Regions from separate parts of the Clostridium sp. CM042 genome, predicted to be linked through region 1. Evidence: a T-box and tRNA genes for the amino acid it is inferred to sense, from the RefSeq annotation. Region 1 holds a T-box; the other holds one or more tRNA genes.
What was found. A T-box is a leader RNA that pairs with one kind of tRNA and senses whether it is charged. The one in region 1 lies ahead of ACWJJ7_RS13145 (glycine--tRNA ligase), so its partner is inferred to be a tRNA-Gly.
Positions count from the first base shown of each region.

Region 2: it encodes a tRNA-Gly, which carries the amino acid that the T-box ahead of ACWJJ7_RS13145 (glycine--tRNA ligase) is inferred to sense. The anticodon was not compared.

Region 1 is NZ_CM143646.1:2,752,417-2,757,564, forward strand. Features, by position in the region: gene greA (transcription elongation factor GreA) at 1-238, shown strand, start outside; gene lysS (lysine--tRNA ligase) at 393-1,922, shown strand; tRNA gene ACWJJ7_RS13140 (tRNA-Asn) at 2,113-2,187, shown strand; T-box leader at 2,238-2,403, shown strand; gene ACWJJ7_RS13145 (glycine--tRNA ligase) at 2,592-3,983, shown strand; gene murD (UDP-N-acetylmuramoyl-L-alanine--D-glutamate ligase) at 4,139-5,148, shown strand, end outside.
Region 2 is NZ_CM143646.1:3,433,194-3,438,341, reverse strand. Features, by position in the region: gene infC (translation initiation factor IF-3) at 1-113, opposite strand, end outside; ribosomal protein L20 leader region at 148-259, opposite strand; gene ytxC (putative sporulation protein YtxC) at 415-1,317, opposite strand; gene ACWJJ7_RS16410 (DUF6873 family GME fold protein) at 1,468-2,163, shown strand; tRNA gene ACWJJ7_RS16405 (tRNA-Cys) at 2,240-2,314, opposite strand; tRNA gene ACWJJ7_RS16400 (tRNA-Gly) at 2,333-2,407, opposite strand; tRNA gene ACWJJ7_RS16395 (tRNA-Phe) at 2,413-2,488, opposite strand; tRNA gene ACWJJ7_RS16390 (tRNA-Asp) at 2,520-2,596, opposite strand; tRNA gene ACWJJ7_RS16385 (tRNA-Val) at 2,602-2,677, opposite strand; gene hslO (Hsp33 family molecular chaperone HslO) at 3,010-3,891, opposite strand; gene ACWJJ7_RS16375 (class I SAM-dependent DNA methyltransferase) at 3,923-4,660, opposite strand; gene ACWJJ7_RS16370 (small, acid-soluble spore protein, alpha/beta type) at 4,746-4,985, opposite strand.

The DNA of each region.
Region 1 (5,148 bases):
TATTGAAAAAGATGTAGTAAGTATAGGATCTATAGTTAAGGTTAAGGATTATGAGTTTGATGAAGAGGTTGAATTTTATATAGTGGGTTCAGCAGAAGCAGATCCAATGATAAATAAAATATCAAATGAATCACCAGTTGGAAGTGCACTCGTGGGTAAGAAATCAGGAGCAATTATAGAAGTTGTAGTTCCGGATGGTGTTGGTAAGTATGAAGTATTAGAAGTACGACGCGGGTAATTGTTTAAAAATTATTTGATTTTTATAAAAAATAGGGGCACTTAACAATTTGTGATTGGTAGGTGCCCTAAAGAAATATATACATAGAAGAAATATGGCAGAATAAATGATTAATAGTTATTTTCTGACCTATAGGAAAATAGGAGGGGTATTAATGTCAAACGAAAAAAAGAATGAAGAAAAAAGCGAAGAGAAAAACTTGCACGAACTTGAATCTAAATATAATGAACAGGTAACCATAAGACGACGAAAATTATCTGCTTTAAAAGAAGAAGGCAAAGATCCATTTGATGTGTACAAAGTTGAAAGAACTCATACATCGCAAGAAGTTAAAGAAAATTATGAGAAATTAGAAGGAACTCAGGTTATTGTAGCAGGTAGGCTGATGTCTAAAAGGGTTCATGGCAAGGCTGGTTTTTCTGATGTTCATGACAGATATGGTAAAATTCAACTATACATAAAAATAGATGATGTAGGCGAAGAAAAATTAAAAGAATATAAAAGTTTTGACATAGGAGATTTTTTAAGCGTAACTGGTACACCTTTTCTTACAAAAACTGGTGAAATATCACTACATATAGTAGATTTTCAGCTTATAGCTAAGGCTTTAAAACCACTTCCAGAAAAATGGCACGGATTAAAAGATCCTGATTTAAGATTTAGACAAAGAGAAGTAGATATAATAATGAACCCAGAAGTAAGAGATACGTTTATGAAGAGAATATCAATAATTAAATATATCCGAGAATACTTAGATAATAAAGGATTTTTAGAAGTTGAAACTCCGATTTTATCCACAATAGCAGGAGGCGCTGCAGCAAGACCATTTAGTACTCATCATAATGCACTTGATATTGAGATGTATCTTAGAATTGCAACAGAGTTATATTTAAAAAGGCTTATTGTTGCTGGGTTTGAAAAGGTATATGACATGGGTAAAAACTTTAGAAATGAAGGAACAGATATAAGACATAATCCAGAGTTTACAATGATAGAATTATATGAAGCTTATGCAGATTATAATGATATGATGGAAATCACAGAAAATATGATAGCTTATGTTTGTGAAAAAGTTCATGGAACTACAAAGGTTAATTATCAAGGGACTGAAATAGACTTTACACCACCATGGAGAAGAATTACTATGGTAGAAGCGGTAAAAGAGTATGCTGGTGTGGACTTTACGCTGATTAGTACTAACGAAGAAGCTAGGAAGATAGCTAAAGAAAAGCATTTAGAATTTAAAAAAGATATAGAAAATTGTTCAAAAGCAGATATATTAAATGCATTATTTGAAGAATATGCAGAAGAAAAGTTAATTGAACCAACATTTTTATGTGATTACCCTGTAGAGATATCACCTCTTACTAAGAAGAAGAGAGGAAATTCAGAGTTTACAGAGAGATTTGAAGGCTTTGTATTTGGAAGAGAAGTGTGTAATGCATACTCAGAGTTAAATGATCCAGTAGTTCAAAGAGAGAGATTTATGCAACAAGCAAAAGAAAGAGAACTAGGCGATGATGAGGCTTATTTAATAGATGAAGAATTTATGAGTGCATTAGAAACAGGAATGCCTCCAACAGGCGGACTGGGTATAGGAATTGATAGAATGGTAATGTTCTTAACGGACTCTTATTCAATAAGAGATGTTATCCTATTCCCTACAATGAAACCAATTCAGTAATTTAAAAAAATAAAAAGGATATTTTAGTTAATCTAAAATATCTTTTTTATTTTTAAAGCATAATCATAACTACTTAACATAAGGGTTTCCTGTACTTTTTAATAAATAAAATCATTAAATTATAAAAAAAAAGAAAAAACTATTGAATTCTTAATTGTGTATGTTATAATATTGTTGTAAGCAATAATAATCCGCGATAGCTCAACGGTGGAGCACTCGGCTGTTAACCGATAGGTTGAAGGTTCAAATCCTTTTCGCGGAGCCATTTTTTATTTTTGAAACTCAATATTATAAGAAATCTAATGTATAATAAAATAATTCACTGTGATAAAGAAGAGTAGTAGTAGTACTTTATAAGAGAGGTTGTGGCTGGTGTAAACAATCAAAGTATTATTGTGAAAGGGACTTTTGAGTGTATAGAATTTAAAGTAGGGCATGTGCCAATAAGGGTGGAACCGCGGAAGTAATTTTCGTCCCTTAGGGTATAGTCTTTTTTTTTATGCGTAAAATAATAGAGCATGTCTTTATGCGGGTGAGATGAATTGAATTAGTTATATTTAGACAAAATAGGAAAGAATACAAGAAATAACATTAATATATTTGTAACGACCATTTAGAAGTATATAAAACAAGATATCATTAGATTATAAAAAAATAGGAGTGATTAATATGGCATTTGAAAAAAGTATGGATAAAATAGTTGCGTTATGCAAAAACAGAGGGTTCGTATTCCCAGGGTCTGATATATACGGAGGGCTCGCTAATTCATGGGATTATGGTCCTCTGGGAGTTGAATTTAAAAATAATGTTAAAAAAGCTTGGTGGAAAAAATTTGTTCAAGAAAGTCCATATAATGTAGGCGTAGACTGCGCTATACTTATGAACCCAGAAGTATGGGTTGCGACGGGTCACGTTGGAGGATTTTCAGATCCACTAATGGATTGCAAAGATTGCAAAGCTAGATTTAGAGCGGATAAGTTAGTGGAAGACCATATGACAAATCAGGGAGTAGAAGTAGCTACTGCTGATGGATGGTCAAATGAAGAATTAAAAGAATATATAGCAAAAAATGAAATAGTATGTCCTAAATGTGGAAAGAAAGACTTTACTGATATTAGAAAATTTAATTTAATGTTTAAGACTTCCCAGGGAATAACAGAAGATGGAAAATCAGAAATATATTTAAGACCAGAAACGGCTCAGGGGATCTTCGTAAACTTTAAAAATGTTCAAAGAGCTTCAAGAAAAAAAGTTCCATTTGGAATAGGCCAAGTAGGAAAGGCTTTCAGAAATGAAATAACACCAGGGAATTTTATTTTTAGAACCAGGGAATTTGAACAAATGGAATTGGAATTTTTCTGTAAACCAGGTACAGATTTAGAATGGTTTGCATATTGGAAAGAGTATTGTGCTAATTTCTTATATAATTTGGGTATGGAAAAGGAAAATCTAAGATTTAGAGACCATGGAGAAGAGGAATTATCTTTCTATAGTAATGCTACTTGTGACATAGAATTCTTGTTTCCTTTTGGATGGGGAGAATTATGGGGCGTTGCTGATAGAACGGATTATGACTTAAAGAAACATATGGAACATTCAGGGAATGATTTAAGTTATCTAGATCCTATCACTAATGAAAAATATGTACCATATTGTATAGAACCTTCTCTGGGTGCAGATAGAGTTGTTCTTGCATTCTTAGTTAATGCATATGATGAAGAAGAACTTGAAGGCGGAGACGTAAGAACAGTGCTTCATTTACATCCAGCACTTGCACCATTTAAGGCGGCTATTCTACCTTTAAGTAAAAAATTATCAGAGAAATCCCTCCAAGTTTTTGCTATGCTAGGTAAAAAATTTAACGTAGACTACGATGAAACCGGAAGTATAGGAAAAAGGTATAGAAGAGAAGACGAAATAGGAACTCCATACTGCATAACTGTAGATTTTGACACGTTAGAAGATAACACTGTAACAATTAGAGACAGAGATACAATGGGTCAAATAAGGGTAAGTATAGATGATTTAGAAAAGTTTATAGAAGAAAAATTACAATTTTAAATTTTGAATTGGAATAGTTAGTTTGGGTTAGAGGATGGCGTGTAGTATATAATGAGGCTTGAGTAGGCTGTGGTTATACTATGCGTTGTTTTTTTATAGAACAAATTCAAAAAAATGTGAAATATAAAGTATATGAAGATTACATGGAGGGTTATATGAAAAAGAATTTCAATGAATTTAAGGAATTTATAAAAGGGAAAAAAGTTGGAGTTGTAGGTATAGGAGTTAGCAATATTCCTTTAATACATTTTCTAGTGAAGCTTCAGGCCGTTGTTACAGCTTTTGATAAAAAAACTTATAGTTTACTTGGAAAGGTAGCAATAGATTTTGAAGAAGAGGGTGTGAAACTGGTATTAGGCGAGGATTACTTAGATGACCTAACGGGATTTGATGCTATTTTTAAAACGCCATCTATGAGAGTAGACAATCCTGCTCTTTTGAAAGCGAAAAAAGAAGGTACATATATAACTTCGGAAATGGAGGAGTTCATAAAATATTGTCCGGCTAAAACTTACGGCGTAACGGGTAGTGATGGAAAAACAACTACAACCACAATAATATATAATATATTAAAAAAAGAAGGATATAAAACTTGGGTTGGAGGCAATATTGGAACACCGCTGTTCGCAAATATTGAAGAAATAACTAAAGATGATAAGGTAGTATTGGAATTGTCGAGCTTTCAGCTTATGACTATGACGGTTTCTACAGATGTAGCAATAGTAACAAATCTGAGCATGAATCATCTAGATATTCATAAGGATATGGAAGAATATATAAATGCAAAGAAGAACGTGTTTAAATATCAACGTGATGGGGATCTCATTGTATTAAATAAGGATAATGAGTTAACTTACGAATTAAGAAAAGAGGTTAAGGGAAAAGTTAAGTATTTTAGTGTATGCGAGAAGATAGAAGATGGTGCATATTTTCAAAATGATAACTTATTCATTATGAACAAGTTAGTATGTAATCTTGAGGAAATAAAGCTAAAAGGGATGCATAATGTGCAAAATCTATTAACTGCCTTTTGTGCAACTCAAAATGAAGTAACGGTTGCGAGCATGAGAGAAGTGGCTACCACTTTTACGGGGGTACCTCATAGGGGTGAATTCGTGAGGGAAGTAGATGGAGTTAAATATTACAATGATTCAATAGCATCTAC
Region 2 (5,148 bases), 680 kb from region 1:
TCTTTAGTATTCAAAATACCTAATGCAGAACCATCAGCTCCAATAACTCTTATTTCTCTAACTCTTATTTCTTCATTCATCATGAAATCTTTGCTTTTACTAATAATTTTCACCTCCTAAGTGCATTTAGATGATTTTACGATATTTAAACAATTAAAAGGACGGCAAAATGCCGTCCCTAATAGTAACAAATTTAAATTACTAATTAACCTAACTAGCATTACTGTTAGGTGAGAAACGGCTGTTTCTTCTTGTAAAAGATAATTCTATTATATTAAAATATTTTTTATATTTTCATTCACAACAATTTAAAGTATACTATCTAAGTATTTGTTTGTCAATACTTTTTTATTTGTTTTATTCACATATAAATATATAAGCTTCTTCAAATAGACAACAAATCAATATGCCTTACTACCATACAAGAGTTTCTTTTTTTATCTCTTCACATTTAACACATTTATCACAATAATGAACTCTATCTGCAAAAACCTTACTTATTGTTTGTATTAGTTCTTTATTTTTACAATGTTCTACACAGTGTATAATTACTTTTTTAGGAGCATTAGTTATCATAGTGCTAATTATAAGTTCTTCTCGGTTTTCTTTTGAATCAAATTTAACATCCGGTAACTCCATCATCATATTTCCTAGTAAATCATTACCTCCTTCATCCGTTAAACGATAATTTCCGTTTTTTTCAATTAGAATGTTAATTTCATCTACCTTACTATCCTGAACATCAACAAAGTATTTAAGCAATTTTATAAACTCATTATATTCTTTCTCTACCATATACTCTTCCACAACTTTATCTACTATGCACTCTAAATCTCCCTTTAGTTCTTTTGTCCTGAAGGTTAAAAATCCACTTATATTAATTTGATTATTATCTTCTATACATTTAGTTATCTTATCAAGAATACCATTTTTCCTATTCATACAATATACCCCATTAGGCCCAGATATAGTCCCTTCACTAATCAAGTATTCTTGTATCCTAGGTTTAACTTGTTCTATTTCATCATATTGCAGAAAAAAATAAGATTCATCTAAAAAATTTTTGAGTCCTTTTTTACAAAATTCCATTACAACTATTTTATATAACATGTTTGCAACCTGCAAATTAAATGTTTTGATGCTACTATCGCTTAAGTTGTCATCACTGCAAAAAAACTTTACTATGTGAGTATCCTCTATTATATTTTCCGCTATGCCTGAAATTACTTTTTTATCTTCAAAACGCTTCTTAATATCTTTAATTTCATCAATAATGCATTCCATACTCCTATTATATACAATAGTTAATAAAAGCATTTCGCACACTCCTTTCTCACTAAGATAGTATGTGTGTAATATTAATGTATATGCAAAATAGATTAAACAATTATCGACATATTGCAATTTGTGATAGCTTTGTGTTATAAAATAAACATAAGAAAATAAATATTAAATAGGAGTATTGTAATGAAAAATATTATTGTTGATTTTAGAATTCATAATGAAGAAAAGGAATATTTAGTTTCTAGAGGATATAACTTGCTTATTTGCCCTCCTAGTAACCTTTTATACGAGGCTGTATGTGGTCACCCTGATATGCTTATACATATTTTAGGCAATGATATTATAGTTCATAAAGATATGGATAATGAATTTATACAGAGCTTAGTTTTGCTAAATTATAAAGTTTATAAATCAAATTCACCTTTAAATGATAAATACCCTTATAATATATGTCTCAATTCATTAAGCCTAGGCAATCTTTTTGTGCACTCAGTTAATTTTACTGACACTAATCTTTTGTCACTATTAAAAAACAGAAAATTAATAAATGTTAAGCAAGGTTATACAAAATGTTCTACTTGCATAGTAAATGATCACGCAATCATAACTAGTGATGTTTCTATTGCTAAGGCTTTAAGCCTTGAAAAAATAGATATTTTATTAATCCCACCTGGTGATATTATCCTTCCTGGGCTTAACTACGGTTTTATAGGTGGTGCAACAGGCCTTATCGAAGACAATGTCTTAGCTTTTTATGGTCACTTAGATCATTATTTGTATGGGAAAGAAGTATTAAAATTTTTAAATAAGCATAAGGTAGAACCCGTATTTTTGAGAAATGGAAAACTAATCGATAGAGGTAGTATTTTTAGGGTCTAAAAAATCCAAAATATACAGAAATAAAAAAGTAGCCTAACTGCTGGAATATCAGCATTTAGACTACTTTTTATTGTTTTGGAGGCGCCACCCGGATTTGAACCGGGGAATAAAGGTTTTGCAGACCTTGACCTTACCGCTTGGCTATAGCGCCATTATTCATAATTATAGTTGGAGCGGAAGACGAGATTCGAACTCGCGACGTTCACCTTGGCAAGGTGACGCTCTACCACTGAGCCACTTCCGCACCATTGGTGGCTAGACCAGGAATCGAACCAGGGACACGAGGATTTTCAGTCCTCTGCTCTACCGACTGAGCTATCCAGCCTTAATAATTCTTCAAATTTACTAAATTCAAATGGCGACTCAAAAGGGACTCGGACCCTCGACCTCCGCCGTGACAGGGCGGCACTCTAACCAACTGAGCTATTGAGCCATATGTGGTGGGAACAACAGGGTTCGAACCTGTGACCCTCTGCTTGTAAGGCAGATGCTCTCCCAGCTGAGCTATGCTCCCACATGTCTTTATCAGACTAGTACAGTTTACATCATTTCATAAAACTTGTCAACAACTTTATGTGTTAACTGTTTTTTTACTTTATTGTTAACTTCCTCGTCCATGTGTACTTTGTGAGTACTTTAATATATTATAAGATTTTCTTACGGCTGTCAACCATGAATATAGTTATTATTCATGTATATTTAAATTATGCTCCCTATTTATCGAATTTACTCCACTTTACTACAATTTGAAACATATATTACTATAGAATATAGTTTGTGTCTTGCTCACTATAAAAAGCAATACCACATATACTATATTCTCTTTATCCAAAGCTGCATTTTTATCTACGAATTAGCTTCTTTAAGTAATTGCCCAATTTCTTCATGATTAAATTCATAATTTTCATTACAAAAATGGCATTTAAGCTCTTCTGTTTTACCATCATTATATAATTCTTGTAAATCCTTTTTGCCTATACTTATTAAGGCCCTCTCAACTCTTTCCCTGCAACAATCACATTTATAAGTCGGCTTAACCTCTTCATGTATTTTAAGTTCCATATCTTCAAAAATAAATTCTAAAATTTCTTCGATGTTCATCCCTTTTGCTATTAATTCAGTTATAGATGGAATTTCTTCAAGTCTATACGTTATTATATCAGCTAAAAATTCATCTGCACCAGGCATCATCTGGATTATAAACCCTCCTGAAGCTTTAATACTCATGTCTGTGTCAACTAAAACTCCGAGTCCAACAGCAGACGGCGTTTGCTCTGAAACAGTAAAGTAATAAGCTAAATCGTCCCCAATTTCACCTGTGGAGATTGGTACTTGACCTAAATACGGTTCCTTTAGTCCCAAATCTCTTAAAACTCTTAAATAACCATCCGTACCAATGGCACCACTTACATCAAGTTTCCCCTGTTTGTTTGCAGGCAAATCTACATTAGGATTTCCTATGTACCCTTTTACACTTACATCAGCATGAGCAGTTACTACCACTCCTCTTGCTTCTCCTCCGCCATCAATTTGCAGTGTTAAACTATCTTGATGTGACTTTAACATGCTTCCCATAAGAGTACCAGCCGTTAGCATCCTACCAAAAGCAGCTGCTGCCGTGGGTGCACATAAATGCATAGAAACTCCATCATTTACTAAATCCGTAGTTATTGCTGCAACTATTCTAACCTGGCCTTTCTTTGCAGTAGCTCTAACCAATTTATCCATATACTAGCCTCCTGTAAACTATTCTTGTTTTTTACTTCTTAAGCACATAACATATTCGCTCTGTGATTTTGCTTACTACTTTATCTTCATAGTTATCCATCTTTTTAATTATTTTGAACCCAATTTCTTTTATAAGACTTTCCACATATTCTTCTTTATAAGCCCTTTCAGAGTGTTGCTCATCAAAACGTCTATATACTTGTCCTTCTTTCACAAAAAAAGTTAAATTCATTTCCACTATATCATTTTCTAAATAATTTTCCCAAATGTACACTACATCATCACTATCGTAATTATAAATATTATTACCAAGTACATTGGTAAGTTTATAATAAGAGTTAATATCAAAGATGAATAAACCATCATCTTTTAATAAATCGTAAGCACCTAATAAATATTTTTTAAAATTTTCTTTTTTTAATATATAGTTGCTAGAATCTAAGCAACAAGTTATAAGGTTAAAAGTATTGTCTAGATTCAATTCACAAATATCTTGACATACAAATTTTGCTCCTACGCGAGCCTCCCTCACCTTTTTCTCTGCTTGACTTAACATATCACAAGATAAATCAACTGCCCACGTATGCTTAAACTCCTTTGCAATTTCTATAGTAAGATTTCCCGTACCACAGGCTAAATCTAAATAACTCTCCATATCTAAGTGATACTCTTTGCAAATACATAATATTTTGGAAGCCCATGTTTTATAATCAATATCAGAATTGATTAATTCATCATATATACAAGCAAACTCTTTGTAACAGTTCATATTACATTTCTCCTTTTTCAAAGAATGGTATATAATATTCTAACCTATACACCAAATATTGTCCAAAGTAATTTGCTTAATATCTTTAAAAATCTTTGTTTTTAGGAAGATTTATGGCTTTCTTTCTTTTTGTCATTAAGCCTCCAATTCTTCCTGTTTCTTCTGCTGTTAGTCCACTCCAACCATCAGCATCTATCTTTTCTGTTAATCCTAATTCTTCTGCTATTTCATATTTTAACGATTCTCTTAGCATTTCGTTTTTAGTTAACTCTTTATTTGTTCTTAATTTAGCTTTTATAACTTTTTTCAAAGGTGTTTTACCCATCATATACCTCCCGATTATAATTGTAATATCTTATATTTTTTACAATTCGAGGTTTTTTATTCATAATAAAAAAATAAACATTACCCGTTATTTAATGACATTTCAGAAGGAAAGTATCCCACTTCTATAAGTGGGAGTTACATACCCTAACAAATAGAAAACT